Regions from separate parts of the Brevibacillus sp. HB1.4B genome, predicted to be linked through region 3. Evidence: riboswitches for the same ligand, from Rfam matches in the RefSeq annotation. Region 3 holds a riboswitch; each other region holds the start of a gene.
What was found. Region 3 has a riboswitch for cyclic di-AMP ahead of HP398_RS26670 (quaternary amine ABC transporter ATP-binding protein). Riboswitches for the same ligand answer to the same signal wherever they lie in the genome.

Region 1 (9,968 bases), on a different contig from region 3:
ACCTTTCCTCATTGTAGGCGTTGTCAAAGCAGTTCTGGCTTCTCTGATTGGCATCAAGGTACGCGAGCGACTGATTGCTTCTCGTCTGTTGCGTACAGATCAACCTGTTACACGATAAACAAAATGATTTCGTAAGCCATCCGAAGTTCGGGTGGCTTTTTTTCGCATAATCTCCTTATCGTGCCGGATACTATCGGTAGGATTTTGCATGTAAAAAGGAGGAGACACATGAATATCACGATCACCGGCCCAAAAGGCCTTCCAATCTCAGGGAACTTGATGGCATTTCGCCGATCGCCGCTTCAGTTCATCCGCGACGCTGTAGAAGAGCATGGAGAAGTCGTCCATTTTCGCTTTGGTCCTTCCCGCCATGTTTACCTGTTAACGAATCCGGATCATATCAAAGAGGTTTTGGTCAGCAAGCAGGCGCATTTTCGAAAAGGAAAAGCATTGCAGTCGGCACGACCTGTCGTAGGGGATGGAATTCTCACCAGTGAAGGAAAAAAGCATCTACGACAACGACGGCTTATGCAGCCAGCTTTTCATCGAGAACGTATCGCCAGCTACGGAGAGGTGATGGTCCGGCAAGCAGTTGATCTTATGTCGGATTGGAAAACCGGGGAGCTGCGCGATATTCACTCGGACATGATGAAAGTAACTCTTGCGATCATTACGGAGACTATGTTTGGCAAAACCGTCAAGGAAGGTGCCGATCAGATTGGGCATGCCATCGATGTCGGTTTGAAATACGTGGCCAATAAAGGCTCCTCTTTTATCGACATTCCTTTGTCCGTACCTACTAAAAGCAATCGGGAGTTCCTGGAGTCGAGTGAGCTGCTGGACAAAACGATCTACTCCTTGATCGAAGCTCGTCGTAATAGCGAAGGAGAAGAGCACAAGGACTTGTTGGGGATGCTTTTGGCTGCGCGTGATGAAGATGATGGGGAAGGAATGACAGATGAGCAGGTGCGCGACGAGGTCATGACCATTTTTGTAGCTGGTCATGAGACGACTGCGAATACCATGTCGTGGATTTTTTATTTGCTGGCTACCTATCCCGAGGTGGAGAAAAAACTGCATGACGAGCTGTCAACCGTGCTGTGTGAAAAGCTGCCGACAGTAGAGGACCTACCCCAGCTGAAGTATACGAATCTCATTGTACAGGAAACGCTGAGGCTCTATCCAGCAGCCTGGACGATCAACCGGGAAGTGGTAGAAGAGGTGGAGATCGGCGGTCAAACGTACAAGCCAGGTGAAACACTGATGATGAGCCAATATGTCATGCACCGTAACCCACGCTATTATGAGCAGCCTGAACAATTCATTCCAGAGCGTTTTGACAGCGACCTTTTAAAAAGAAATCCAGCTTATGCTTATTTCCCGTTTGGCGGTGGGCCGCGTGTTTGTATCGGGAACAACTTTGCTTTGATGGAGGCAGCTTTGCTATTGGCAACCATCGCGCAGCGATATCGACTACGACTGGCTGAACCAAATCAGGAAGTGGAACCCGAGCCGTTGGTCACCTTGCGTCCAAAGAACGGATTGCCGATGCGTTTGGAGAAGAGATAGAAAAAAATGGAAATAGAGGGCAAAAAAAGAGGCATCTTGTCACTACGGTTTCGCCGATTGTGTCAGATACCGAACTGGGGGTTATTTATCACTGAAAGCAACATGCTTACAAAAATTATTTTACTAGTAAAATATAAAGAAATAATTAACTGAGAATAAATCTATATAAAGTAAGGGTAGCTTGTGAAAGCTACCCGTGGAAGAAGGGGATGGTGAAGGAGAAACTGCTTCCCATTCCCAGTTCACTGTTTACCATCAAATCTCCGCCGTGAAGCCGGACGATGCTTTTGCAAATCGTCAAGCCTAAGCCCGTACCGCCACTGTTGCGATTTCGTGATTTTTCCGCCCGATAAAACTTGGTAAAAATCTTCGGCAAGTCTTCAGAGGCGATTCCTTCTCCTTTGTCGATCACAGTAAAAAGGACATGTCCTTCTCGCTGATCACATGTAAGGTAAATGGAGCCATCTGGTTTGTTGTAGTGAATGGCGTTGTTCAACAGGTTTTCCATGACACGTCGCAGCTTGGTCTCATCCGCTTCGATGTGTAGTTCATTAGAGATACGAAGCTTCCAGTGAAAGGTGAGGCCTGCCTCTTTAATCCTCGGCAAATAGTCCTCAATGATTCCTCTCAAGAAGCTTTTGACATGAATACGATTAATGTTGAGTCGGACTTCGGAGCTTTGGGCGGTGAAGTCCTGCAATTCATCGAGCAGCTTTTCCAAGTCCGTCGTTTTTAGCTCGATTTTGCTCATCTGTTTCTGTATTTTGGTCATATCCGTCACACGACCGGAGCCGATATATGACGCATACCCTTTGATCGTGGTGAGAGGTGTGCGGAAGTCGTGGGCGATCGACGCAATCATTTCGGCCTGTCTTTCTTCCGCTAAGCGAAGCTCATCAACCATATCCCCGAAATATCGAAAGAGTTGCCCAAATTCATCATGCGAGCGATACGTAAATGTCACTAACCGTTTCCCTTCCTGGATTTCTTGGGTGACGCGCGATAATTCGTTCACAGGCCGTAGTATCCAGCGAACGAACAAAGCGAGCAGAACCAATCCCACCAGACTAATGCTTCCGTAAATAAACCAGAGCATCATGGAAACCCCTGTCGTAGCCATCATGTCGTAATCATCTGTGTAGAAATAAACAACGATCTCCCCTGTACGCGGTGGCTCCTGCTGAAAGTGGTACTCAGCTACCACTTTGAGGTCATTTTGCTTGGAAGAATCGCCACGGTTTGATGAGGAGGGAGAAGGCATTTTCAAATTATAGGCGCGCGATGTTTTGCTGTAGATGGTGTTTCCATTGGCATCCTTCACGAGCATGCGGTACATCACGTCGTCTGGCAACTGCTTCTCAAGCTCCAAACGTTCGATTGGGTCCTTGAAATTACTGACGAGAAGCAGTTGATTGAGCATGACCTTCTCTGCGGCTTCCTTCTCAGCCTGATACTGATTATGCCGATCATTTTTGAGTTGAGCGACAATAATGTCTTGAAAAACAAATTTAAACAACAAGATGTTGAGTGTGATCAAGGAAATGAAGGAGAGAAAAATTTTATTACGTAAGCTCATTTAAAGCTTCTCCCCGATAAATACGTAGCCTGTCCCCCATTGTGTTTTAATAAACTGACGCTCTGTTTCCAGCTTTTCCCGGAGGTTTTTGATATGGACGGTCACTGTATTGAGCGAGCCATAACCATATCCCCAGACACGGTCATAGATTTGCTCTCTTGTAAAGACGATGCCCGCATTTTCTGCGAGGAATGTGAGCAGTTGAAATTCTTTTGTAGAGAGCTCAATCTTTTGATTACATACATAAACGGAATACGTTTCTTTATGAATTTCTAGGTCCTTGAATTTCAAAACGGTAATCGGAGAAGAGGCTGTTTCCTTCTCAGGCTGCTCTTCCGTATGCTTGCGAATGCGCTCATAGCGACGCAGGTGGGCACGAATGCGAGCGAGCAGTTCTTCTGTATCAAAAGGCTTCGTGATGTAATCGTCTGCGCCGATTTCGAAGCCGACTACCTTATCTACCGCTTTTCCTTTTGCACTGAGAAACAGTATAGGCAAATCCCACTCACGGCGAATCTGAGAGCAGAGCTCGTAGCCACTCATGTTGGGCATCATAATATCCAAAAGGATCAGGTTAGGTCGCTCTCCTTGGCTGAGCAGGGAGAGAGCATCTTCTCCACTCTCTGCGGAGGAAACGGTGAAGCCCTCGTTCTCCAAAATGTCTTCTAGCAGTTCAATAATCTCCAGATTGTCATCGACAATTAAAATGTGATCTTTCACCGGAACAACCCCCAGTTACTTCTATTAATAAGGAATACCATTCAAAGAATGGGTCTTGTCTATCATAACATGCTTTGACCTCATCAGGGGAAGAAACCCCGTAAGTTATTAAGTTGTTCTAATATGTAAGGGTACCTCTTTAGACCAGGTACTAAATTTCGTCAGAAAAAGCCAGAGACATTGTGTCCCTGGCTTTTTATTATTTTGCCGAACGACTATTTTTGAGCTGGTTTTTCCGGCAACGATGCAGCTTGCACCGCTTTTACCTTTTTCGGAGTTTCTGCTTTCGCTAGAACAGGAGCACTGAGACGCTTAGCGCCTACATAACGTTTGCTCCAGTAGTATGGATCGTTCAACTTGGTGTTGACGACTCCACGACCAGATTCCGAGTGCACGAATGTGCCGTCTCCAATGTAGATACCCACGTGAGAAATGCTGCGACCGTTCGTATTAAAGAACACGAGATCGCCTGGCTGCAAATCTTTTCTGGCTACCTCTGTACCTAATTCGTACTGGGAAGCAGAATTGTGAGGCAGGTCTACACCTAACGCATCAAATACGTAGCGCGTGAAACCGGAGCAGTCAAAGCCCTTTTTGGACGAGCCGGAAGATTTGTAAGGGGTACCGTACAAGTCGCTGACTACTTCATTGAGAGAATTCTCCTCAGCAGCCTGTGCAGCGCCTGCCCCCATAGCAAGCATTCCAGCCATAAATAAAGATAAAACCACCTTGCGCAAAAGAAACTGCTCCCTTCGTGAGCCTACGAGGTTAGCTGAAGGGTTCGGTCGAAAGGACGCCCTAGGCTGCTAGGAGTAGCAACCATTCACCCCAAAAACGTGGTTCCCCCGTTTCCGCCAAGCGGAATTCGGCTATTTTTCGATGTTTTTTTACACGCACTCTTACGAAGATTCTACGCCAGTCCTTTTTTTCCTTCTTTTTCATCCGTTAGTTCACATATTCGTCACAAAATTACCGTCAAATGCTGTAACGTTTTCGCTCGACAGAGCAAGCCGCCTTTCGACGCAGGCTTGTTCTGCCTTGCGCGACAGCTCGTCCGATTAGGGCAGGAAATTGTCTCCGTCCAAGGGCGGAGGGAAAAACCAACCGCACGCCCGTTATGGGAAGCCTATACCGAGGGCTACAATAAGGGCATAACGTTCCACAAGCACCACATGCAAAACGAATGGAGGTAAGCGAGTAATGAGCGAACGGTCTGGCAAAGTTCTACTCGGGCTGGTTCTGCTGCTAGTCGGTGGGTTGGTTCTTCTAGATCTGGTGGGTATCGATATCGGAGACTTGCTCGGGTTCATCATTCCCGGTGTGATCATGATATACGGTGCCAAAAAGATTATGGGACAAACCGGTTCACGCTTTTGGGGAATCCTCGTCTTTCTATTCGGGTTCCTGATGCTGATTGGCAAGCTTGACCTACTGTTTCACGCGCTTCTGGCCATTGGGGTAATTTATCTGGGATATCGCTTACTGCGTCCCAGTCAAGAACCAAAGCAAGCTCCACCTACTTGGGAGCGTGAATGGGCCCAAAAAGTATTAAAGGAAGATACGCTAGACACTTGGGAGAAACATGTAACACGAAGACAACAATAACGCTACGTCGCAAGAGTCTTTTGGATGAACAATATGATGTGATATGATGAGGAGGAAAAAATAATGAGTATCTTTAAACGTTTGCGTGACCTGACAGTAGCTTCGGTGAATGATGCATTGGATTCGATGGAAGATCCAGTAGTAATGCTGAATCAATATATGCGTGACATGGAAGTAGAAATCGGACAAGTTGAAGTAGCGGTTGCCCGTCAGGTTGCACTGGAAAAGAAATTCCGCCAGCAATTGGATGAAGCCAATGCTCTGATTGAAAAACGCGATCGTCAAGTCAAGCTCGCCTTGACTGAGGGAGAAGACGAGTTGGCTCGTCGAGCACTCGCTGACAAGAAGCAGTACGAAGGCCGTGCAGCTGAATACGAAGGTCTTTACCTGTCAGCATCCGAGGCAGCTTCGCAAATGCGTGAGAAGCTGGCTGAGCTGAAGGAAGAGTTCTATAAAATGCGTGCGAAAAGGTTCACACTGATGGCACGTGCACAAGTAGCTCGTACACAAAAGCAAGTCAATCAAGCAGTTGTCGGTATCGGCAATCAGTCCGCAGGCCGTGGCTTCGCCCGCATGGAAGAAAAAGTGATGCGCATGGAAGCAGAAGCGCAAATGAGTGGACAATGGAGCCAAACGAACCGCGCTTGGGAGAACGCTTTGTCTGAACTGGAAAAGGATGATCTCGATGCAGAACTTGCCAGCATCAAAGCATCCATTAATGAAGTAAAAACACCGGTAGCCAAACCAGTACAATCCTAATTCGACAGGAACTGGGGGACTAGGTGTAGAATAGATTGTGTCAATTCGGCAGCCTGTGTACATCAGGCTGCTTTTCCCCTAGGAGGTACGATTCTTGCAGGACTTCTTGGTCTTTTTGCGGCGGTTTATCGCTGAGCCTGGACGCGTCGGTAGTATAATCCCCAGCTCTCGTTTTTTATGTGAGCAAATGTTGAAAAACGTCGATTGGGCTTCAACCGATGTGATCCTGGAGCTGGGACCTGGTACAGGGGCATTTACCCAAACGATCTATCAGCGCTTGCGTCCCGGCACACATTACGTGCTTGTGGAACGAGATCCCCATTTTCGCTCTATGCTTCAATCACGTTTTCCCGATCTTCCTATCAGGGAGGAAGCGACTAAACTTAGGTCTTACTTGGAGGAGCAGAACCTTGCAGGTGCAGATGTTATTATCTCAGGTCTGCCATTCGCCAATTTTCCACAAGAGCTGCGGGCAGCAATTCTGGACGAAGTTCAATCTGTACTGAAGCCAGGGGGCCTGTTTATTACATTCCAATATTCGCTACAACTCCAAGCTGAGTTGCAGGGTCGTTTTCCCTGGGTCAAGATCGACTTTACCCTGTTGAACATTCCGCCTGCATTCATCTATACATGTCGTAATGGTCAAAGTGAAAACGATCAGCATGGGGCGTGAGAGAGGAGACTTTTGTGAAACTGTCCCGTTTGCACAAAATGTTGGCTGGTATCCTGATTATTTTTACGGGAATCGGCCTTTTATTAGACAGTTTGGGTATCATTTCGTTCGGTCTGTTTGATTTGTGGCCGATGGTGCTTATTTATTTCGGCCTTCGTTTGTGGGGGCAGAAAAATCGGATTGGCGGAGGGATTCTATTCTCTCTGGGGACCATCATCGCGATGGATATGTGGTTTGGTGTCGGGGTTGATGATTTGTTCCAGATTGCAGTGCCAATCGTGTTTATTTATTTCGGGTTTCAGTTGATTCGGGGTAAGAACAGCAGACGAGATCACCGTGTGAATCAACCATTGGGTGATACGGGGACCTCATCTGCTGCGGAGACGATTGTGACAAGTGATGCGAGTATTCCGAGTGACGTGAAGGTTTCCACGGAGGAGCGCCCTTGGATAGACAGCTGGAACAAATGGAAGCATGTTGGTGGCAAAATTCCACATCACGAAAGAATGTCTTCATCACCTGACGACACGTTGCCAAAAGATTCCCGCAGTTCTCTGATTGGAGATTATCACCTGACCTCGGGGCGTTTTGAACTGAATCACTTGCATGTCTGGCATGGAATCGGGGATGTTGTGATTGATCTTTCCCGGGCAGTGCTGATGCGGGATGAGGCAGTTCTTGTCGTAGAGGGCTGGATAGGCGATGTGACGATTTATGTCCCTGTGGATCTTCCTGTATCGGTAACGGCAGGGTTGAGTATTGGTGACCTGGAGGTGCTAAGCCACCGTCAGGGAGGTATCAATCGCAGTGTTAAGATTCGTTCAGATCAGTATGATGAAGCATTGCAAAAAGTAAACTTGCATATCTCGCTGCTTGTCGGCGATATAAAAGTCAAGTACATCTAGGAGGTACTGGCGGATGCGTCGACAGCGATTGGCAAGTATTCAGTGGCAATACGTGCGCTATGGCATGTTACTGGCCGTCAGTGCAATTACTGCCGCGTTTATTTGTTTCTTTTGGCTATACTTTTTATGGAGAGATCACCCCGGGATTCATCGGTGGTACAACGAAATGATTAGCGACCGCAACTTCATGTGGTGGCTTCAAGAATATATAGGCATCAATCTGCCTGCCGATCCAGAGGGCTTGATTCAGCTTGCTGCTTTTGTTGTCTCTTTGCCTGCAGGTGTCTTAGTGGCATTGATCATTTCCTATATCATTGGCAATTTGTTGAAAAAGAGACTCAGTGTATTGTGGGAAGCTGCCATGAAGCTTGGGCGCGGGATGCTGTCGTATCGGGTTCCAGAATTGGGCGTCGATGAAGTCGGCGAATTAGGATGGCAGATCAATCGCTTGGCTTCACAATGGGAAGAGCAAGTGGCATCTTTGCAGCGGCTGTCGAACCACAATGCGGCTCTCGCAGAACAATTGAAGCATGCAGCGGTAACAGAGGAGCGACAGAGATTGGCGAGAGAACTGCATGATGCAGTCAGTCAGCAGCTGTTCGCCATCGCGATGACGACTGCGGCGATGAAACGGCTTGTAGAAAAAAATCCGCAACGTGCAGCACAACAGATTGAATTGGTCGAAGAGATGGCAGCAGCAGCACAAGCGGAGATGAGGGCATTGCTCTTGCATCTTCGCCCGGCTACGTTACAAAACAAGTCATTGAAGGAAGCCATTCTGGAACTTTTAGATGAGCTGACGCGTAAAAATACCATGCAGCTTTCTTGGGAGATCGAAGACGTCGAAGGCTTGCCGAGTGGAATTGAGGATCATTTGTTCCGTATTTTGCAGGAGTCCTTGTCCAATACATTGCGGCATGCCAGAGCTACCCAGATTACAGTGAAGCTGTTTACGCTGCAAGAGCAGGTCCGCCTGCGAGTAACGGATGACGGTGTTGGTTTTGATCCGGATGGGGAGAAAATGACGTCCTACGGTTTGCGCAGCATGCAAGAGCGCGTAGCAGAGGTCGGAGGCTCCATGGAGATTTACTCGGCAATTGGGAAGGGGACGCAAATTGAGGTCCGTATTCCTCTAATGTCACAGACGGAACGGGAAGGGTGAAGGCTAGGTGATTCGGGTACTACTGGTAGATGATCACGAAATGGTTCGGATGGGTCTGGCTGCTTATTTGTCTACAGAGGACGATATTGAAGTCGTAGCAGAGGCAGGCAGTGGAGAAGAAGGGGTGCGGATGACGCAAGAACTGCGCCCGGATGTCGTTTTGATGGATTTAGTTATGGAAGGCATCGGCGGTGTGGAAGCGACTCGGCGTATTCGTGAAAGCTGTCCATCCAGTAAGGTTATCGTCTTGACCAGCTTTATTGATGACGAAAAGGTATATCCGGTCATTGAAGCGGGGGCATTCAGCTACTTGCTGAAGACTTCGCGTGCAGCCGAGATTGCAAAGGCAATCCGCTCTGCTGCGGCGGGTGAGCCAGTTTTGGAATCGAGGGTAGCAGGAAAAATCATGGCCCGTTTCCGTCACGGTCAAGAGTCCCATCCCCATGAGCAACTGACACCCCGCGAGTTGGAGGTTTTGAAGCTGATCGGTCAGGGCAAGTCCAACCAGGAGATTGCAGATGAGCTGATTATCGGGATCAAAACGGTCAAGACTCATGTGAGTAACATTCTTGCCAAGCTTAATGTGGAGGATCGCACGCAAGCGGCCATTTACGTGCATACGCATAGCTTAGGCTAATCACATAGCATCATGTATAAGTAAACGCGCCAAAAAGCTCCTCGGTAAATAGGGGCTCTTTCGCGCGTTTACTTGTTTAAACAGTTTTCTTGTATACAAACCGTGAGTTTTTTTCGTAGATGTGGTAAAGATAGTAAGTAACGAATGAGAGATTACGGAAAGGAGGGACGGGTTATGAGGCACAAACCTCAAACACGCTCCAAGGTGCTTTCGGCTGACGATGGTGTGGATATCGTTGGAGATGTTCACGGCTGTTACGACGAATTTATAGAATTGCTCAAACGCTTGGGATATGAACAAACCCCAGACGGGACCTATCGCCATCCCCACGGCCGAAAGCTCCTTTCCCTCGGTGATATCAC
Region 2 (9,968 bases), on a different contig from region 3:
GCGATTACATTAACCACCTCGAAGAAACATTTCGGTTTGTAACACCTAATTGGCTTGGCATAGATGAAATTCAAATAATCAAGCCTCGTTGCGTATTAACCAACATTGAAGAACGAACATTACTGGACATTCTACCTAATCGAAATAAGGAAACAGTTGTTGGATACCTCTCACGTCTTCCGAACAAAGGGCGAATACAGTATTTCACGATGGATATGTGGAAACCGTATAAAGACGCTGTGAAGGCTGTTATGCCAAAGGCTACTATCATCGTCGATAAGTTTCACGTTGTCCGTATGGCGAACCAAGCGTTAGAAACCATCCGCAAACAGATTAGAGGTGGTTTATCACCAACGGAACGGCGTGGGCTCATGCACGACCGATTTATCCTTCTGAAACGCCATAAAGAGCTTACAGAGATGGATAAAATAACGCTTGAACTATGGACGAAGAATCACCCCACTCTCGGTATTGCGTATAGCTTGAAGGAATCATTCTTCGATATTTGGGATTGCGATTCAAGACAAAAGGCATTTATCAAATATAACGATTGGAAAGCCAAAATACCGAAGGAACTCCAATCCGCTTTTGAGCCTCTTACAAAGGCCATGATGAATTGGGACGAAGAGATATTCGCTTACTTCGACCACCGCATTACTAACGCTTATACGGAATCTCTGAACAGCCTTATCCCTGTCATTAACCGTTTGGGTAGGGGCTATTCATTCGAGGCCCTGCGAGCCAAAATTCTCTTTACAGAGGGGCTTGCAAAGGATCGTAAATATCAAAAGCGTATGGATGACTACGAACACCGAGATTACAACTTCCCGATGTTCGATAATGCGCCTCCCGTCGGTGTGGTTCGTGAGCGTGGCGAACAGCTTCGTGGTATCTACTTTTCCACCTTGATTGAAAAATTAGAGAAGGGCGAATTCTAAGCCCTTTTCCGCTTCTGAGAGAAATTCTCCTCAAAGGTAAATGAAGTAGTACGAATTTTTTGTGTAAAGGGGTATTGACTCCGGAATGTTAGTACTATATATTTCTAATCATACACCAGGATTATCCATGACTCATTTTTTATAGCCTTAAGTAGTACTAAACGTTTCTAAAACACAGAGAGTTCTCAATACTTATCAAGTGAAAAAATTTTATAATAAGAGGTGATTTTATTTTCGAGATTAAATTAGTACCATTTAGTTCCTATAACCTTACAAAAGAATGGAGAGATGTATGATGTCACATAATGATGTCGTTCTTTATTCGATTAAAAATCGTATTGCAACCATTGCGCTAAATAGACCTGAATCATTAAATGCTTTAAACCGAGAAGTACTTGAACAGCTTTCAGTTGCATTAGAAAAAGCAAAAAAAGACCAAGAAGTAAAGGCGGTTATTATAACAGGTATTGGAGAAAAAGTATTTTCTGCTGGTGCTGATATTAAATTCCTTAATTCCGCTACCCCTCTTGAGGTAAGAGATTTTGCAAAACTAGCTGTTGAAGTCACTAGTAAAATTGAATCCTTAGGTAAGGTAGTAGTAGCTGCCCTTAACGGATCTGCATTAGGTGGCGGTCTTGAAATAGCCGAATCTTGTATGCTTAGAATTGCTGTCAATCATGCTAGAATTGGTCATCCAGAAGTTCGTATTGGTGCGGTAGCTGGATTTGGCGGAACTACTCGATTACCAAGATTAGTGGGAAAAGGTCGTGCTGCTGAGTTATTACTAACAGGAAACTCTATAAGTGCAGAAGAGGCATATACGTTTGGTCTTATAAATAGGGTGGTGGAGCCTGAGAATTTATTACCTGAAGCCGAGAACTTATTACAAGAAATCTTAGCTCAATCACCAATAGCCGTTACACTAACGTGGGAAGCCCTTCACCGCGGGCTAAATGTAACACTAGAAGAATCTGCACACCTCGGGGCCGATTTTTTTGGATTAATTGCATCAACAGAAGACTATAGAACGGGAACCAAAGCTTTTATTGAAAAAACCAAACCGGAATATAAAGGGAGATAGAATAGTAACGAATAATAAAAGTTAGAAAATTGAGAAGAAAACACTCATCAGTGAGTGTTTTCTTCATGATAATAACGATTCGTCTAAAAGGAGAGAATTGGATGCCAAGAGTAAAAAGAATGTACATTAACGAAATGGGTAAGCCTATTAAAGAAGGAGTCGTCGAAGTATTAAGTGCTGCAGACAATTTCAATTGGTATGCTGAAGAAGCAAAGAGGGTGTATGGTGAAACAATCCCTTCCACCTTCGCAAACAAAAGGTTACATGTGGGTAAGGCTCCAGTTGGTGTTACAGCTGCTATAACTCCTTGGAATTTTCCAATTAGTATGGTTGCAAGAAAACTTGCACCGGCTCTTGCTGCAGGATGTACTGTCATTTTAAAACCTTCTGAGCTATCACCATTAACTGCAATTCGCATATTTGAGCTCATAGAGGAAGCCGGATTTCCAAGAGGTGTTGCAAACGTTGTACTAGGTGAACCAACAGAGGTTGGAAAAGAATTTATGGAAAACAAAATGGTAAAAAAGATTACTTTTACCGGATCTACAAGAGTCGGAAAGTTGCTATATCAACAAGCTGCTAATGAAGTTAAACGCGTTTCTTTAGAGCTCGGGGGTCATGCACCATTTATCGTTTTTGAGGATGCAAATATTGATTTAGCCGTAAAAGGTTTAGTAGAAAGCAAATTCCTCAATGCAGGACAAACTTGTATCAGTACAAATCGACTTTATGTTCATGAGAGTATTGCTGATGAGTTCACGAAAAAACTAGTTACACGAATGGAGAGGATCGTTGTTGGGGATGGTCGTAATGCTGAAACGGAAATTGGACCTTTAGTAAACGAAGCCGGATTAAATAAAGTATTAAATCAAATCGAAGACGCAAAGCAAAAAGGAGCTTCCATCATAATGGGTGGACACCGTTTAACAGGTGAGGATTATGATGAGGGCTACTTTTGCGCCCCTACTGTTCTAGCGGACGTAAGCCCAAATATGAAAATTTTTACCGAAGAAACATTTGGTCCTGTCGTTCCAATTGTTACGTTTACAGATGATGAAGAAGTTATTAACATGGCAAATAACAGTGATTATGGGTTAGCAGCGTATATTTTTTCACAAAATGTTAAACGATGCTTAACCTTTCCAGAAAAATTAGAATATGGGATTATTGGTGTCAATGATTCTGTTCCTCCGCAAACACAAGCACCATTTGGCGGAATAAAAAATAGTGGTCTCGGACGTGAAGGCGGAAAATGGGGGATTGAAGGATTCCTCGAAACAAAATTAGTTTCTTATGGAGTATAAAAGAGTAAGAATAAACATTTCACGTTTTTCTTCCTTCCTCTCTATTTCTACTTGTAGTTTAGCAGCTGAGAGTTTACACATGTATGGGTGAAACAACGTATTATTGAATCTCTTGATCTTCTACAGGCTCCTTTTGGGTAGTGAAGCAAGCCACCACGGAACATTAAACGAACGGGCTCGTTAGGTCAATGATACAGAGGGATTCTAGGACTTTATTATCGTGTCTTGGACTGCCTCTGGCTCATTTAACAAGGATAATCTAAAACTAATTTTACGAAGGCAGTAGATTTTGCAACGAAAAAAACTGATTAGATCAACAACATCAGTCTAATACTTTATTTTCTTTGAACAGTATACGTTCGTCGATTGAAAGCGAATGGAAATAGCATGATGGAAAGGTCTCGGAAACCCTCGCAAGTATACTTCCTTGGGTATCGGGGTCTTTTTTTGGAAGAAAACGAAAAGCGCCCTGACACGAGATCAAGACGCATTTGCAATAGAGCTTGTTATTTGGTTACTGCATTTTCCAAATCTTTCACACCGCTATAGACTAAATCGAACAAGTCCGCAATGTTTTCTTCTTCGATGCAAGAGAAGGCGATCCGCAAATCAGTTTGACCAAGAGCGATCGTACCGACGCCATACTGTTCCAGCAAGTGCTGGCGCAATGTTTCCGCTTCGACAGTCTTTAGCTTGAGGCACATGAAGTAGCCAGAGTTGAATGGATAGTAAGTCCACACGTCAGCGTATTTTCCGCTGTCGAGCACTTCCTTGACGCGGTTGGCACGGCCTTTCATGATATCGAATTTCTCCTGCTTCTGTGCTTTGTACTCCGGAGCTGTGATTGCATGCAGTACGAACGTTTGGGAAGGATGAGATCCGCTGGAAAGAGTCGCGCGGATGATTCCCATTGTCTTTTGCTCCAAAGCGCTGAGCAAGTCGCTGGATGGAGATGCATACGTAATAAAGCCAACACGGAAGCCCCATACGTAATCCTCTTTGGTAGCCCCATCTACTTTTACAGGCAGAATGCGCGGGTGAACGTCGCATAGGCTAGCGAAGAGAGATTCGTGCATGGAGTCCTCGAAGAACAAGCCGAAGTACGCGTCATCTGTCACTGCGACAATGTTGATTCCAGCATCGGCGCCTTCTTTGAGTGCAGCGACGATTTGTTTTCCTTCCTCTGGACCTGGTGTATAGCCAGTTGGGTTATTCGGGAAGTTGAGTACGACGATGGCTTTGCCTTTGTCTTTTTGTGCGAGAATGGCATCACGCAAAGCAGCAGCATTAAATTTCATCTCGTCGTTATATAATGGATAGTAGACCATTTCCGCACCACGGCGGATCGAAAAAGTAAGCTCGTAGTTTTCCCAGTTTTTGTCCGGGATGATGACACTGTCGCCGCTGTCAGCGAACAAGTCAGATACGATGCTCAGGCCATGCGTCAATGCGTTTGTAACGATTGGGTTACTAAACGTATGGTTAGCCAGTGAAGGTTGTTCCTCAATCATTTTTTTACGCCATGCTGCACGCAGCTCAGGCTTTCCTGCTGGGGGAGCATACTCGTAAATGTCTTTTGGCTGGTAAGCAGACAGGTTATCCTGGATGACCTTAAGGTGCATCGGTTGACCGTTTTCCAGTGCAATCCCGATGGTTGCGTTGTACTTTTTCGCTTTTGCTTTCGCTTCTGCCGACTGGCTGAGAATCCCTTCTTTTGGGAAATAAATCAGTTTCGCGATGTCAGACAGCATTTCATACACGTGCGGGTTTTCCCGCTGGATGGTTTGGTTCAGCGTTGATGCCAATGAATGCATGATAGCCTCCCTCTTCATTTGAAAACATCTATGTTTACCAATAAAGATAGCGTATCTACATGCATTTGTCACCCTTGCCCAGCGGGATATTTCAGATTTTGCGAGGTTCCTTTTGACAGCGAGGAACGGATTTGCTACCTTGAAATCGAAAACTGAGTAATGCGGGAGGGAGAAGGAAATGGCTGAACGCAGGATCGTTCGCCTGGGGGACCCTATCTTGCGTGAAACTTCAAAAAGAGTACCGTCCATTACTCCACAGGTTGAAAAGATTTTGGATGATATGGCCCAAACGATTTACGCTGGGAAAGGTCGAGCAGGCTTGTCCGCGATACAGATTGGCATCCCGAAGCGTTTAGTTGTGATGGATTGTGGTAGCGGCTTGATTGAACTGATCAATCCGGTATGGATGAAAAAATCAGGTGAGCAGGAAGGGCAAGAAGCTTGTCTTTCGATACCGGGTGTGTTTGGAATCGTTCGTCGGGCGAATTATGTCAAAGTTCAGACGCTGAACCGCCAAGGAGAAACAAAGACAATCGAAGCCGAAGATTTTCTCGCTCGGTGTATTCAGCACGAGATGGACCATTTGGAAGGAATTTTGTTTATTGATCATACAGAAGAGCTCTACTCAGCAAAAACAGGAAAGAAACTGAATCGCAAGGACTTGCACTGGATACAGACTAAAAGTAGAAACAGAGCATAAACAGCAAGGAGATTGACTCATGAAGCGTTGGAATATTATGTTAACAGGCTTTGGAACAGTAGGACAGCAGGTAGCCAGACTGCTGGAGCAGCGACGGGACCGATACCGCGAGCTATATCAAGCGGATGTCAGACTCGTGGGAGTCGTTCGTTCGGCTTCCGGTCTCTATGATGAGAACGGAATTGATTCAGGAAAATGGGAAGACTATGCACATACAAAACAAGCAAAGAACCCATCATGGAACGCGCTGGAATTTATCCAATCGGTTCAAGCGGATGTGCTCATCGAGGCTGGTCCTTCTGAAAAAGAGGGAGGACCCGGTCTTACTTTTATTCGTTATGCATTGGAAAATGCTATACATGCAATCGCGATTTCAAAAGGTGCGCTTGTTGTCGATTATGCTGGCTTAGCCGCTCTAGCCAAAAAACATGGCGTCGCGTTGAAAGTGAGTGGAGCAACAGCAGCAGCCCTGCCGACGATCGATCTATTGCAGTATAACTTGGCAGGCTGTGAAGTGAAACGAGTCGAAGGCATTTTTACGGGAACGACTAACTTCGTGCTCACAAAAATGATGGAAGAGGGGCTCACCTGTGCGGAAGCAGTCGAGCTCGCTCAGAAGTTGGGGATTGCCGAACCGGACCCTTCTTACGACATCGATGGTTGGGATACAGCTTCAAAGCTCACGATCTTGGCAAACGCCGCTTTTGGTGCGCAAGTAAATCTGACTGATATCGCACGCGCAAGTATTCGCGAAATAACCTCGTTACAAATCGAGAAATGGAAAAAGCATACGAAGATTCCCAAGCTGATCGGAACCATCCAAAAGGAAGCAAATGGCACATTTTCTATAGCCGTGGAGCTTTGTGCAGTGGATCTTACCCATCCATTTGCATCTGTATCAGGTACGACAAAAGCCATATGGGTAGAAACAGATGTCATGGGGGATTTATTGGTCGTTGGAGGAAAGTCAGATCCTGTCGCGGCAGCAGCGGCTGCCTTAAAAGACCTTGAACATATCATTAGCAGATAGGTTCATTTGCATGTGCTTCCAGTGTTCCTTAGGAATGAGTCCTTTACAACCGCGAGCATACTAAGGATGCACCACAAAAAACGGCAAGGGGGCCATACGGATGAACCAATCGTCTGATGTCAATGCCGAGCTGCAGCAAGTATCTGCTTACCCAACCAAGCAAAAAATGAATCAAAAGAACGTCGCTTTGGTAAATGAGCAGGATAGCTGCTGCTGTACCCCCAAAAAGCAGGCATCCGAAGCACAGCAGGAATGATGCCTACACGAAAAAGCCGGGTCTCGATTACGAGACACCGGCTTTTCGTTTCGTACAATGCGTTTTATCCGATAAATTCTTGTACCCAGTAGCCATTTGTGACGCCTACACCAATTTTTGTGAACGCAGGGTTCATAATGTTTTGGCGGTGACCTTCACTGTTCATCCATTGTTGCATAACTTCTTGTGGACTCTGTTGACCCATGGCGATATTCTCACCTGCAGTCGAGTACTGAATGCCATACTGCTTCATCATGTCAAATGGGGAACCGTACGTTGGACTGTTGTGGTCAAAGTAGTTGTTAGCAGACATATCTTGTGCTTTTGCCAAAGCTACTTTGGACAATGCTGCATCCATTTGAACTGGTTTGAGACCTGCTTTTGCACGTTCTTGGTTCACCAAATCCGCGACTTGTTTCGCAAAATCACCAGTTTTTCCTTGTTCCGCTTGATTTACTGGAGCGGCAGGCTGAGTGACGTTATTTCTAGGTTGCGCTGGTGCTGGTTGAACTGGTGTTTGTTGAACTGGTGCTGATTGAAAAGATCCTGGTTGAATTGGGTATGGTTGTACAGGTGTAGCTTGTCCTTGCTTAACAGGTTGCATCGGCTGTACTGCTTGTGACTGGCCAGGAACAAAGCCTTGCTTTTGATAAAAGTTAAAGAACTGTTGTGCATTTGGTGCTTTTTGGAATTGTCCCATATTTTGACCCACATTGAATTGGAATTGTCCGTTCTTCAATGGGCAGTTAGATGCTGCGGAAGCAGAAGAAGCAAACCCTGTCAAAGCCAAGCCTAGACCAAGAGTCATCGCGATTGTAACAGAACCAAAACGTTTCATTAAACAAATCTCTCCTTTTTTTTGCCTACGAGGTTAGTTGTCGGATTCGGGTTGAGGAAACAACCCTACGCCAATTCGGCGATTCACCCCATGTGGAATTGCTCATCCACTAAAAAGTCCCCCGCACTTCCTTTTCAGAAAGTCTCGGCTTATTTCGTTTGGCATGAACAACGATATCAGACAATCCCAATCGAAATAAAGGAGTAATATATGGCAAAAAGCTAGAATCGTTGATAAATTAGGCTCATTTCGCTCCGTTTGATTGTTCCTTCCATGCGGTTAAGCCGCCTTCCAATGCATTTGCTTGAAAACCATGCTCACGAAGAAGAGCGGCAGCTTTTTGAGCTTTGTTACCTGTTGTACATACAGTAACAATCTTCACATTTTGCGCAAGTTTTTCGGTTTCTTCATCGAACGGCTTATCCTGTTCTTTCATTAGAAGATAGGGTGCGTTTCGGGTCGATGCATTTTCGTGAACGAGGCTGCCGGTGATAAATTTCTCGACGTCGCGTACGTCCACTAATAGTACAGGCACTTTCTTTTCAAGCATTTCTGATAATTGAATGGTTGTCAAAGTATGATTTTGCAAATGAAATCCCTCCCAATGCTATTGTAACAGAGTATCGCCTTCCCAGTATAAGGGTGAACGGTTGCTTTTTTTGGACAACCATGGTAGAATAAGATTGCTACTTGAAAAATTGATACCTAATCATTCATCGAGGTGTTTGTATGCTGATGGATAACATTTTTGAATCCCCGATTCACACTGGCGCGGTCATCGGAGCCGCAAGGATGGAAGAGAGGAAGGGCTTTCATTGTTTTAGGTTTTCAAAAGGTTTAGTTTTTAATTTTGCAGTTCCGTCCCATGACATTTGTATATTTGCTGAGTAGGTAAAATTCACGTATCATGAAGGCGTATCATAGCACATGATCTGGTATTTCTTCATGATATGTGAGCTTTATTTGCTTCGGTAAATATGACTAGCATATTCAAATTGAATTTTTGGAGGTTTTTTTAAATGCAAACGAACGGAACAGTAAAATGGTTTAACGCAGAAAAAGGTTTCGGTTTCATTCAAGTAGAAGGCGGAGACGATGTATTCGTACACTTCAGCGCAATCCAAGGTGACGGTTTCAAAACTTTGGACGAAGGTCAAAAAGTTCAATTCAACATCGTTCAAGGCAACCGTGGCCCACAAGCTGAGAACGTAGTAAAACTGTAAGTCTCCTTTTAAAAGAAACTGTCCTTTCGAGGGCAGTTTTTTTTGTCGTGGTCGTAGTAGTAAAATGTAATGCTCCCCGTTGTCAAGACACGATTTTTTGAGGAATAAGTTATGTCCTCCTTTTCGTAGTCCTAGTGTTTAGGATGCGATTTTTTCGATAGTATGGGCGTAAAATTGATCGGGTTTTGCTTCATTTAGAGACTCATTTCGTACTTGCCAACAATTTCGTTCACGGTCTGCTCCTCCCGGAGGACCTCCAGGACAACCTTTGTTTTAAACTCTGAGGTATATTGGTTCCGTTTTTCCATGCTCTTATTATAACTTATTTTTTAACCTCCCGTGTCTCAAGTCTATGGGAGCATTATAAAAGGCGTTGGGATCGTCCTCAGCGCCTGTTCCTGCATGCGAATGGATAAAAAAAGGAACTATGGCGTCCCACCATAATTCCTCATTTTCTTCCTACAAAGTAGTTAAATACAAGTTTCGATTTCGACAGTTTGGAATTGACTGTCAAGAACTGAAAGACCAACAACTTGACCGCCACCGATAGAAGTACGGCCATAAGTGGTGAGAAGGACATTTCTGTTGTTTTCTGCTACGGTAAGGCGCACTTCATAGTGGAAAGAAGCGGGGACCAGCGCATTGAAAGCAGTGCGAGTATTCGCAGGGATAAATTGCGTGATGTCAAGCAAGGTGCTAACTGGATTCGTTTGCGTAACTGCATTACCCCAGTTCAATACTTGCACACGTACTTCAACCTCTTCTGTGTTCAGATTTACGAGGT
Region 3 (9,968 bases):
CCAGAACTTATCCAGAAATTGATAGGCAGCAGGCTGATCCTCTTTCAGCCCTTTGCGCACGATGGTATGGATTTGTTCCGCTCCGCCAAAGCCGTTCTTCGGGTCCTCCAAATATTTCAAATCCATCTTTTTAAACATCCAATGCGGCGTCCAGCCCGTAATGATAATCGGTTCCTTCGCTTCGTACGCCTTGATCAAAGCTGCTGTCATCGCTGCATCGGAGCCTTCAACAAGCTGCCATTTATCCAAGCCATACAAGTTCATGACTTCCTCTGTCTTCACCATCGAGCCTGCTCCTGCGTCGATTCCGATGATTTTGTAGTCGAGCTTTTCTCCTAGCGCGTTGTCCGACGTCTCAGAAGGAATAGGACCGACTACCGTTGCTGTCGGTATTTGTGTGTTTGTGTTTTGACTGGAGCAGCCTGCGAGCCAAGCTGTCGCTCCCATCATCACTGCCAGTAAAGCTGGAACCGCTTTGTTCATCATATGTTTCTCTCCTTTTTTCCTGCATGTTGAGTAAGCCGATCCAAGACGATAGCGATGATCACGATGGATAGCCCCGCCTCGAATCCTCTTCCTATATCCACTTGCGATACGGCGCGATATACGTCTGCACCCAAGCCTTTCGCCCCGATCATAGCCGCTATGACCACCATCGACAGGGCGAGCATGATACACTGATTGACTCCCGCCAAGATCGTCGATTTCGCATACGGCAGTTGCACTTTCACGAGCTTTTGCCACCCAGTTGCGCCAAAGGCATCCGCTGCTTCCTCCATTTCCGCTGGCACCTGACGTATGCCTAAGTTCGTGAGACGCACGATTGGCGGCAAAGCAAAAATAACGGAGGCAATGACTCCCGGCACCTCACCCAAGCCAAAGAAAAAGATCGCGGGAATCAAGTAAACAAACGCTGGCATCGTCTGCATCAAATCCAGTATTGGCGTGACCAGATTGCGAAACGTATCGTATCTCGCGCAAAGAATGCCCACCGGAATCCCGATGGCGATCGAAATCATGGTGGCAGTGAGGACGAGTCCCAATGTCTCCATCGTTTCATCCCAGTACCCCAGGTTGTGAATGAGAGAAAGTCCGACAACCGTAAAGACCATAGACGCTCTCCCTGCAAAAACCCACGCAGCGGCCCCCAGCAGCAAGATGAGAATCAGCGAAGGTATCTCTGCCAAAACCGTGGAACAGTAAGTCACCATCGTAGAAATGACGATAGACACTGGATCAAACAATACCCCTTTGTACTGGCCCAGCACCTCCACGAACCCTTCCATCCATTCGCCAATCGGCAGCTTAGGCACGACGTCCATCACTCATCACCTCTGCTCTCTGGTGTTCTTGGACATTGACTTTGCCTACCAGCCCGCCTAGCACCGCTCCTTTTACGATGACACCCAACAAACGCTGCTGCTCGCCCACTACCGCAATCGGGACGTGCAGGTCTGCCATCATCGGGAACAAGCTGTGCAGACGTGCGTCAGGTGAAACAGTAGGGAGGTCGGTTTTCATAATCGTCTCCAGTGAATCCCCCGTACCGATCGCGAGTGATACGTCATACGCCGTAATCAAGCCGAGCAGTGTGCGCTTTTTGTCCACGACGTACAAGCTGGACACACCGTTATCCATCATGAGTTGCAGCGCCACTCGCGCCCCTTTGTCAGGCGTGATTGCTTCTGCCCGTTTCATCACATTTTCAGCAACGAGCACTCTGGACAGGTCGGCATCCTCGACGAACTTCCGCACGAATTCATCCGCTGGGTCTGCCATGATTTCTTCCGGGCGGCCGATCTGAATGATCTGTCCGTCTTTCATAAAGGCAATCCGATCACCCAGCCTCAACGCCTCGTGCAAGTCATGTGTAATGAACAGGATCGTCTTTTTCATCGTCATCTGAAGCTCCAGTAGCTCATCCTGCATGTCTTTTCGAATGAGCGGGTCCAGTGCACTGAACGCTTCGTCCATCAAGAGAATATCTGGATTATTAGCCAACGCCCGCGCCAATCCGACTCGCTGGCGCATCCCTCCGCTCAATTGATCCGGGTACGCATTTTCCCACTCGGTTAATCCAACGAGCGCAAGCGCTTCCCGTGCTTTTTCTTGCCGGAGTCCTGGTGGTACTTGTTGAATCTCCAAACCGAACTCGACGTTTTCTCGTACCGTCCGCTGCGGAAACAGGGCGAAGTTTTGGAAAACCATCCCGAGCTTCTTCCTCCTCACCTCGCGCAAAGCCGATGCCTTCATGTCCACGATCTCTTCCCCGTCGATCTCGATGCTTCCACTCGTTGGATCAATCAGTCGATTACACAGTCGGATTAAGGTTGACTTGCCGCTGCCGGACAGGCCCATGATCACGAAGATTTCACCTTCCTCGACTTCAAAGCTGACCTGATTCACCCCGATAGACTGGCCCGTTTGCTTGTAAATTTGTTCTTTCGTACGTCCTTCTGCCAGTAGCTTCAAGGCCAGCTCGGGCTGCTTGCCGAACACTTTTGTCAGTTGATGGACCTTCATTTTGGGCATGGTATCCCTCATCCTTCGTTTTTTCGTAAATGCAAAAAGCCTGCGAAGTTTCCACACTCCAGCAAAACCAAGCAGGCACGCTTGATTTATACTCGTGTAAAAAATCCGCAGGCTTACGTAATACCTGGCATCCCTTTTCAGGACTCCCTGTACTCTGTCTTCCTGATTTCGATTGTCAGCGGTTTATCTCGTACCGACTGCCTCCCAGCGATCCACACGTTTTTCGATAACGTCTGTATGGCGTAAGCTGCTCATCGGTATTTCCATAAAAAATAGGCCGATCCATCCTTTTTCTCCAGAACAAAGGTCCCAAAGAAAAAGCCTGCATCGGCCTATCACACGCCCGCAAGGAATCCCCTTGTTGCGTATTATATGCCTAGACTTTATCCATCCATGACCTTCCCTGCTTTGGCCGACGAGGTTAGCTGACGGGTAGGATGGCAGAGAAGACTTTTCCTCATCCCTCCTGATCACTCAGGATTAACCCCAAAAGATTGGTTCCCCCGCTTCCGAAAATCTCGGAACTAGGCCGTATGTGTTGTTTCTTGATTAAGCTTGATTGTGATTTGATTATACGCTCGCTTCCAGTTATTGTGAACGTTCGTTTAGCACGGTTTTAACCGGACTTTGTCTTTCTTTATGAATCGGATTGGATTAGCTCTCGGTTACTCATTCGATTAAAGGAATCGTGCGTTATTCTCTCTCGCATGTGGGGTGGGGAGGAAACAGGAGAAAACGCTCAGCTTCTTGGAACACCTGCGAGGGAGCATCGGTGCCCGGCTCCGTGAAAAAAAGCGAAACCGCGTCCAAAGTAGTCCATCAGGATGTGGCTCAGAGGTGGACGCTAAAGGCAGTTTCTCTTTTTTTCACTGCGCCTCGGTAGGTGTGTCCAAAGATCTTCGCTTATTTCTCCTGTTTCCTCTACGAGCTGTTGGGAGTCTACATGCATTTAATGAAGCACCCCCTTGAATGCTGCTTTCAAGATGTAAACAATAGTCGCTTGGGAAGAAGAACATTTCCAGTCCTAGCGCCTCTGGAGCCCAACTCAGCGTAGAAATGAATGGCGGGGGTTGTCAGCTTCAACCTCTGCGAATACATCTTCGAAACTCTACTTTTGAAGCGCTCCCGACATTCATTTCGGAGCGGACAGTCTAACCCCTTGCGGGGCGTAGGCCGAAGCGTAGACTGGAAATGGGCTTCTTCCCATCCCCTACAGCTACTCCAAGCAAAACAGCCAAAAAGCTCCCGCCTCATGGAATCAGGCAGGAGCTTTTTTCGATAGTAATAGCACGATGCTTAAACGACGTCGTAGCCTTGGTCTTCGATTGCTTCTTTTACTGCTTCGAGTGTCAATGTGCTCTCATTGTAGGAAACATCAACCTTTTTATCAGCCAAGTGCACTTTGCCTTCTGCACCCAGTTCTTTCAATGTATTCTCGATACGCGCTACACATTTGTTGCAAGACATACCTTCTACGTTCAATGTGATATTTGTCATGATCAATCTCTCCTTACATTTTATGTTGTATAGGTAAGGCGGACAAAGCCGCTTGTTACTGTTGTTACAGCTTCACTCGTTGCAGTCTCAGTGCGTTGAGTACAACGGATACGGAGCTGAAGGCCATTGCAGCACCGGCAAGCCATGGAGCGAGGAAGCCAATTGCGGCAATCGGGATGCCCAAGGTGTTGTAGGCCAGTGCCCAGAACAGGTTCTGCTTGATGTTGCGGATGGTGAGTTTGCTCATCTCGATGGCGTCTGCGACACTGGTCAGTTCGCCGCGCATCAAGGTAATATCGGCTGCTTCCATAGCCACATCTGTACCTGTACCGATTGCCATACCGACGTCAGCGGTAGCGAGTGCAGGAGCATCGTTGATACCATCGCCGACCATCGCAACTTTTTTGCCTTGTTCTTGCAGTTTTTTCACTTCTGCGGCCTTGCCTTCAGGCAGGACTTCTGCGATGACGTGATCGATTCCTGCTTCACGGGCAATGGCCTCAGCAGTTTGACGGTTGTCACCGGTCATCATGATCACAGTCAATCCCATTGCTTTCATGCGTTGAACAGCTTGCTTGGAGGTCGGTTTAATCGTATCCGCTACGGCAATCAAGCCAGCGAGCTTGCCTTCGACGACTGCGAGCATCGCCGTTTTACCGGAGCGCTCCAGTGCCAGCATGGTATCAGACACTGCTTGATACGAAATTTGATGTTTTTCCAGCAAGCGGCGGGTACCGACGAGTACTTCTTTGCCAGCGACGGTTGCCTGGATACCGAAACCAGGAATGGCTTCAAAAGAATCTGTATTCGTCAAGGTGATTCCTTTATCTGCAATTCCGCGAACGATGGCTTGAGCCAATGGGTGCTCGGAATTTTTCTCAGCGGCGCCGACCAAAGAGAGTAGCTCTTGTTCTTCGATATCAATGGTAATGACGTCTGTCAGTTCTGGCTCGCCTTTGGTTACAGTCCCTGTTTTATCGAGGACGATCGTATCCAGGTGGTGAGCAGTCTCCAGATGCTCCCCGCCTTTGAACAGGATACCCAACTCAGCTGCGCGTCCAGAGCCCGCCATGATCGAGGTCGGTGTTGCCAGACCGAGGGCGCACGGGCAAGCGATTACGAGTACAGCAATTGCTTTTTCCAAAGCCTCACCGAAATTGCCAGGTATAACGAAGAAGTACCAGATCAAGAAGGTAAGAATGGCAATCCCTACGACGATTGGGACAAAAATCCCCGAGATGCTGTCAGCTACGCGCTGAATCGGTGCTTTTGTTCCTTGTGCTTCTTCCACTACTTTAATGATTTGCGCCAGAGCCGTTTCTTTTCCGACTTTGGTTGCCTGGACCTTCAAAAAGCCGTTTTTGTTCAAGGTGGCGCCGATGACGGTATCGCCTGCGGCTTTATCCACCGGAATACTTTCACCAGTCAGCATGGACTCATCCACTGCGGACTGTCCTTCCATGACGATGCCATCGACAGGTACTTTGTCGCCCGGCTTCACGTGAACGACGTCGCCCAGTCTCACTTCTTCTACAGGAATGGTCATTTCGACGCCATCCCGCACGACTACTGCTATTTTTGCTTGCAAGCCCATCAGCTTGCGGATCGCTTCCGAAGAGCGTCCCTTTGCTTTCATCTCAAACAGTTTACCCAAGACGATCAACGTGATCAGTACCGCACTCGTCTCAAAATACAGCTCCAGCATATGGCCGCCATGAGCACCGATGGAGTTGATCGCGACCCATAAACTGTAGAAATAAGCAGCTGAGGTACCGAGAGCAACCAGCACATCCATGTTAGCACTCTTGTTGCGAAGGGCTTTGAAAGCTCCCACGTAAAACTGTGCTCCGATGATGAATTGTACCGGTGTTGCCAATGCGAGCTGTACCCACGGATTCATCAAGATTTCAGGCAGCCAGATAAACGAGGTGAAGGAAAAGTGGCTCACCATCGACCAGAGCAGCGGGAGCGACAGAATCGCGGAAATCCAGAACTTGCGGGTCTGCCGTTTGATTTCTTCCTGGCGACGATCTACTTTTTCTTCTTCTTTGCCTTCTTCCTTGCGAGCCGCCTGATACCCTAGCTTTTCTACCTTTTGAATAATGTCCGTCACACTTACCTGTGATGAATCGTACTCAACAGTGGCTGTTTCCATCGCCAGGTTCACGTTTGCCTTCAGAACCCCAGCTGTTTTGTTCAAGCCTTTTTCGATCCGTGTGGAGCAAGCCGCACATGTCATTCCCGAGATGTTTAGCTCCACCTTGTCAGTGACGACACCATAGCCGAGCGATTCAATTTTGGAGCGGATGTCGTCTATGTTCGTTTTCGATGGATCGAACACGACTGTGGATTTTTCCAAGGCCAGATTGACGTTGGCAGTCTCCACTCCCTCCATTTTTCCCAGGCCCTTTTCGATGCGCAGTGCACAAGCTGCGCAAGTCATCCCTGAGATTGCGACTGTTGCCTCTGCTGTTTTGGCACTCATATTAATCCCTCCAAATACCCTCAAGGGGTATATTTTATCGTATCGTTTCCCTTACGTTGTTTCCTGTTCACACCCTTACTATACAATACCCCCTCAGGGTATATCAAGCACTTTTTTCAATTTTTTTCTAAATGGGCTTTACGTGCTGAAAACACAGGGAAAAATGATGGGGTTGGTCCTCTATCCTTGGTGCCGGACGAAGCCCTGCCACATGTTTTCCAGTCGCCTTTTTCCTCACTGCGTTCGGGCGGTCTCCTTCCAAACATATGGCAGTACTTCTTAACAGCGAAGATTTTGGCCGCGCTTTTAAACCATAATGCGAGTTTGTACGGAGGAGTTACAACCAAGATAATTTTTTGAATTGGAGAGAGTCTTCTAAGTAACCCTCTTAAGACAGCTTTCAAGATGTTAACCACAGCTGCGCAGGAAGAAGCGCATTTCCAGTCCTAGCGCCTCTGGAGCCCGACCCAGCTTCGGAATAAATGGCGGGGGTTTTCAGCTTCAACCTCTGCGAATACATCATCGAAACTCTACTTTTGAAGCGCTCCCGACATTTATTCCGAAGAGGACAGTCCAACCCCTTGTGGGGCGTAGGCCGAAGCGTAGACGGAAATGCGCTTCTTCCCCCACTACAGCCGCTAAAAAACAAAAAAAGCCCCCGGATTAACCGGGAGCAATTGTTCGATCTTCGCTCTCTCTTATTTACCTTGATTCGCTTCTTTCTGATAAGCTACCGCGATTTTCGCAGCTACTTCAGCATTGTGTTTCACCAGCGCGATGTTCGTTGCCAAGCTCTTGCCTTCTGTCAGCTTTTTCACTTTATCGAGCATGAATGGCGTTACCTGTTTACCTGCAATGTTGTTTTCTTTTGCTTCTGCGAGTGCTTTTTGGATCACTGCCTCGATTTCCTGGTGATTCAGTGCATCAGATTCTGGTACTGGGTTCGCGATAATCATACCGCCTTTGAGTCCCAGATCCCATTTGGTGTTCATCATCTTACCAACTTCTTCCGGTGTATCGATGCGCATGTCTACGCCAAATCCGCTTTCGCGAGCGAAGAAGGATGGGAATTCATCTGTGCGGTAGCCCACAACTGGTACACCTTGCGTTTCCAAATATTCGAGTGTGCGACCGATATCGAGGATCGATTTCGCCCCTGCGCATACTACAGCTACATCTGTTTGCGCCAGCTCAGTCAGGTCAGCAGATACGTCCCAAGTGATTTCACCTTCACGGTGTACCCCGCCGATACCGCCAGTTGCAAACATGTGGATGCCAGCCATCTCAGCTGCGATCATGGTAGCGGCTACTGTAGTCGCACCGATTTTACCACTAGCCAAAATGTAAGCGAAGTCGCGGCGGCTTACTTTTGCTACATTTTTGTTCGTCGCAAACTCCTCCAGCTCGCTGTCAGTCAAACCGATTTTGATTTTGCCGTCCATGATCCCGATCGTAGCTGGAACGGCACCGTTGTCGCGAATGATTTGCTCTACTTCTTTTGCCATTTCAATGTTTTGCGGATATGGCATACCGTGCGAAATAATCGTCGTCTCCAGCGCAACTACCGGCAGGTTGTTCTCCAGTGCGTGGCGTACTTCCTCAGTAAAGGTCAAATATTGTTTCATCTCTTATCGCTCCTTTTCGAATTGTTCTACGGCCAGTTCCAATTGTTCTGCTTTTAATAGAGGAGATACGGACTGCTCTGTTTGCAATGTCAGAGCGGATGCTGCCAATCCAAGGCGGCACGCTCTCTGGAAAGACTCTCCGTTTACAATGCCATACAAGAGTCCCGACGCGAACGCATCTCCCGCACCTGTTACATCTACCACTTCCGTTGGGTATGGAGACATATGCTCCTCCACGTCCTCGGATTGATAGTAAATTCCTTCTTCGCCCAAGGTCACGATGACGTGCTTGACGCCTCGTTCCCTGATCTTGCGGCAAGCCTCGGCGCATTCTTCGATCGTCGTGATCTTCATGCCAGCCATCAGCTCGGCTTCTTCGCGATTTGGCAAAATCGCTTCTACTCCGTCCAATTGCTGTGGGAGCTTCTTAGCTTTAATGGAAGAGACCGGGTCAACGAAGAGCAGGATGTTTTCCTCCCGGCAACGTTCGATGATGTAGGCCAAGCAGTCCGCCGGAATGTTTGTATCGATGAAAACCACATGGGCTGCTGCAATGTGCGACCACTTCTCCGCGAACATCTCTGGTGTAAGAGCATCGTAAATATCCATGTTTGCCAAGGAAACAACCATCTCGCCATCAATATCGAGAAGAGCGGTATACGTTCCTGTCCGCTGTGTAGGCAGTCTCCACACTTGGCTGATGTGTACCCCGTGCTTTTTCGTCTCCTGCAAGAGCCATTCGCCTTCCTTGTCCTCACCAATGCTGGTGATGAGTGACGTATTGCAGCCAAGACGACCGAGGTTCTCCGCGATATTCCGTGCCACCCCTCCACACGATTCCATAATCGTTACTGGATTGGATGACTGTAGACGCACCTGTTGCTTGCCGCGTGCTTTGCGGTCCAGGTTGGCCCCACCGATACAAGCAATCATTCCTTCATCACGAAGTACATAAGCCCGTCCTTTGATTTCCCCGCGTTTGGTCAACTGTGCAATGTAGCCAGCTACCGCTGAACGTGAGATGCCAATCAGATCAGCCAGCTCCTGTTGCGTGATAAAAGGATTTTGCCGGATATGATGAAGGATCTGCATGTCTTTTTCCACGGTCATCCTCCTTTCTTCTGTTTCGCTTTCACAGCTTGTTTACAAACAAAAGTTTATCACGAAGACAACTGTTTGTACAGGCGTGTTTTTCATTTTATTTTTTATCTCAATTTGACAAATGTAAATACGAGAGGTAGGATTATCTTAAATTAAAGATATCGAAGTTTCGATGAATAGGAGGGTCCATATGTCTGACAAACCACTGCGAAATGATCCCCTCGATCTTTTTGTAGTTTTATCGAGGTCATACAACTGGGTTACCGCTCACTCCAATCGTCACATTCGCGAGCATGGACTTAATCCAACCGAATTCGGGGTTCTAGAGGTATTATTTCATAAAGGTCCTCAACCATTGCAGCAAATTGGCGAAAAAATATTAATCTCTAGCGGAAACATCACCTACGTTGTAGATAAGCTAGAAAAGAAACAACTGCTCATTCGCAAACCCTGTTCGGCAGACCGCCGCGTCATTTATGCGGAGCTCACGGAAAAAGGGCACCAATTTTTGTCCGAAATCTTCCCTCCTCATCAACTCGCCATTGAGAAAGCGATGGAAGGTCTCACACCAGAAGAACAGCGTCAAGCAATCGAACTGCTAAAAAAGTTGGGACGCACTGCTCAGGCTACATATTAGATGAGCAGTCCCCTCGCTCCACCACAATCGTTTCAAAAAAGTGTTGACAAAAGATCTTAAACGTAATAATCTTAAAATCAAGATTTACACA

Region 1: it holds a riboswitch for cyclic di-AMP, as region 3 does, so the genes downstream of both, HP398_RS13015 (C40 family peptidase) here and HP398_RS26670 (quaternary amine ABC transporter ATP-binding protein) in region 3, are expected to answer to the same signal.
Region 2: it holds a riboswitch for cyclic di-AMP, as region 3 does, so the genes downstream of both, HP398_RS04105 (CAP domain-containing protein) here and HP398_RS26670 (quaternary amine ABC transporter ATP-binding protein) in region 3, are expected to answer to the same signal.

The regions. Positions count from the first base shown of each region.
Region 1 covers NZ_JABSUT010000004.1:491,467-501,434, forward strand. The annotation lists gene HP398_RS12995 (biotin transporter BioY) at 1-118, shown strand, start outside; gene HP398_RS13000 (cytochrome P450) at 229-1,569, shown strand; gene HP398_RS13005 (sensor histidine kinase) at 1,760-3,145, opposite strand; gene HP398_RS13010 (response regulator transcription factor) at 3,146-3,865, opposite strand; gene HP398_RS13015 (C40 family peptidase) at 4,081-4,602, opposite strand; cyclic di-AMP (ydaO/yuaA leader) riboswitch at 4,607-4,746, opposite strand; gene HP398_RS13020 (LiaF transmembrane domain-containing protein) at 5,066-5,470, shown strand; gene HP398_RS13025 (PspA/IM30 family protein) at 5,534-6,229, shown strand; gene HP398_RS13030 (class I SAM-dependent methyltransferase) at 6,324-6,902, shown strand; gene liaF (cell wall-active antibiotics response protein LiaF) at 6,917-7,807, shown strand; gene HP398_RS13040 (HAMP domain-containing sensor histidine kinase) at 7,821-8,969, shown strand; gene HP398_RS13045 (response regulator) at 8,977-9,606, shown strand; gene prpE (bis(5'-nucleosyl)-tetraphosphatase PrpE) at 9,781-9,968, shown strand, end outside.
Region 2 covers NZ_JABSUT010000001.1:874,106-884,073, reverse strand. The annotation lists gene HP398_RS04140 (ISL3 family transposase) at 1-938, shown strand, start outside; gene HP398_RS04135 (enoyl-CoA hydratase/isomerase family protein) at 1,234-2,019, shown strand; gene HP398_RS04130 (NAD-dependent succinate-semialdehyde dehydrogenase) at 2,121-3,323, shown strand; gene HP398_RS04125 (aminotransferase class I/II-fold pyridoxal phosphate-dependent enzyme) at 3,830-5,137, opposite strand; gene def (peptide deformylase) at 5,316-5,837, shown strand; gene HP398_RS04115 (homoserine dehydrogenase) at 5,857-6,867, shown strand; gene HP398_RS04110 (hypothetical protein) at 6,968-7,123, shown strand; gene HP398_RS04105 (CAP domain-containing protein) at 7,188-7,961, opposite strand; cyclic di-AMP (ydaO/yuaA leader) riboswitch at 7,969-8,121, opposite strand; gene HP398_RS04100 (rhodanese-like domain-containing protein) at 8,206-8,550, opposite strand; gene HP398_RS04095 (cold-shock protein) at 8,981-9,184, shown strand; gene HP398_RS04090 (hypothetical protein) at 9,655-9,968, opposite strand, start outside.
Region 3 covers NZ_JABSUT010000013.1:161,250-171,217, forward strand. The annotation lists gene HP398_RS26660 (glycine betaine ABC transporter substrate-binding protein) at 1-486, opposite strand, end outside; gene HP398_RS26665 (ABC transporter permease) at 483-1,322, opposite strand; gene HP398_RS26670 (quaternary amine ABC transporter ATP-binding protein) at 1,306-2,532, opposite strand; cyclic di-AMP (ydaO/yuaA leader) riboswitch at 2,927-3,073, opposite strand; gene HP398_RS26675 (cation transporter) at 3,829-4,029, opposite strand; gene HP398_RS26680 (heavy metal translocating P-type ATPase) at 4,094-6,514, opposite strand; gene HP398_RS26685 (pseudouridine-5'-phosphate glycosidase) at 7,213-8,139, opposite strand; gene HP398_RS26690 (carbohydrate kinase) at 8,143-9,243, opposite strand; gene HP398_RS26695 (MarR family winged helix-turn-helix transcriptional regulator) at 9,431-9,877, shown strand.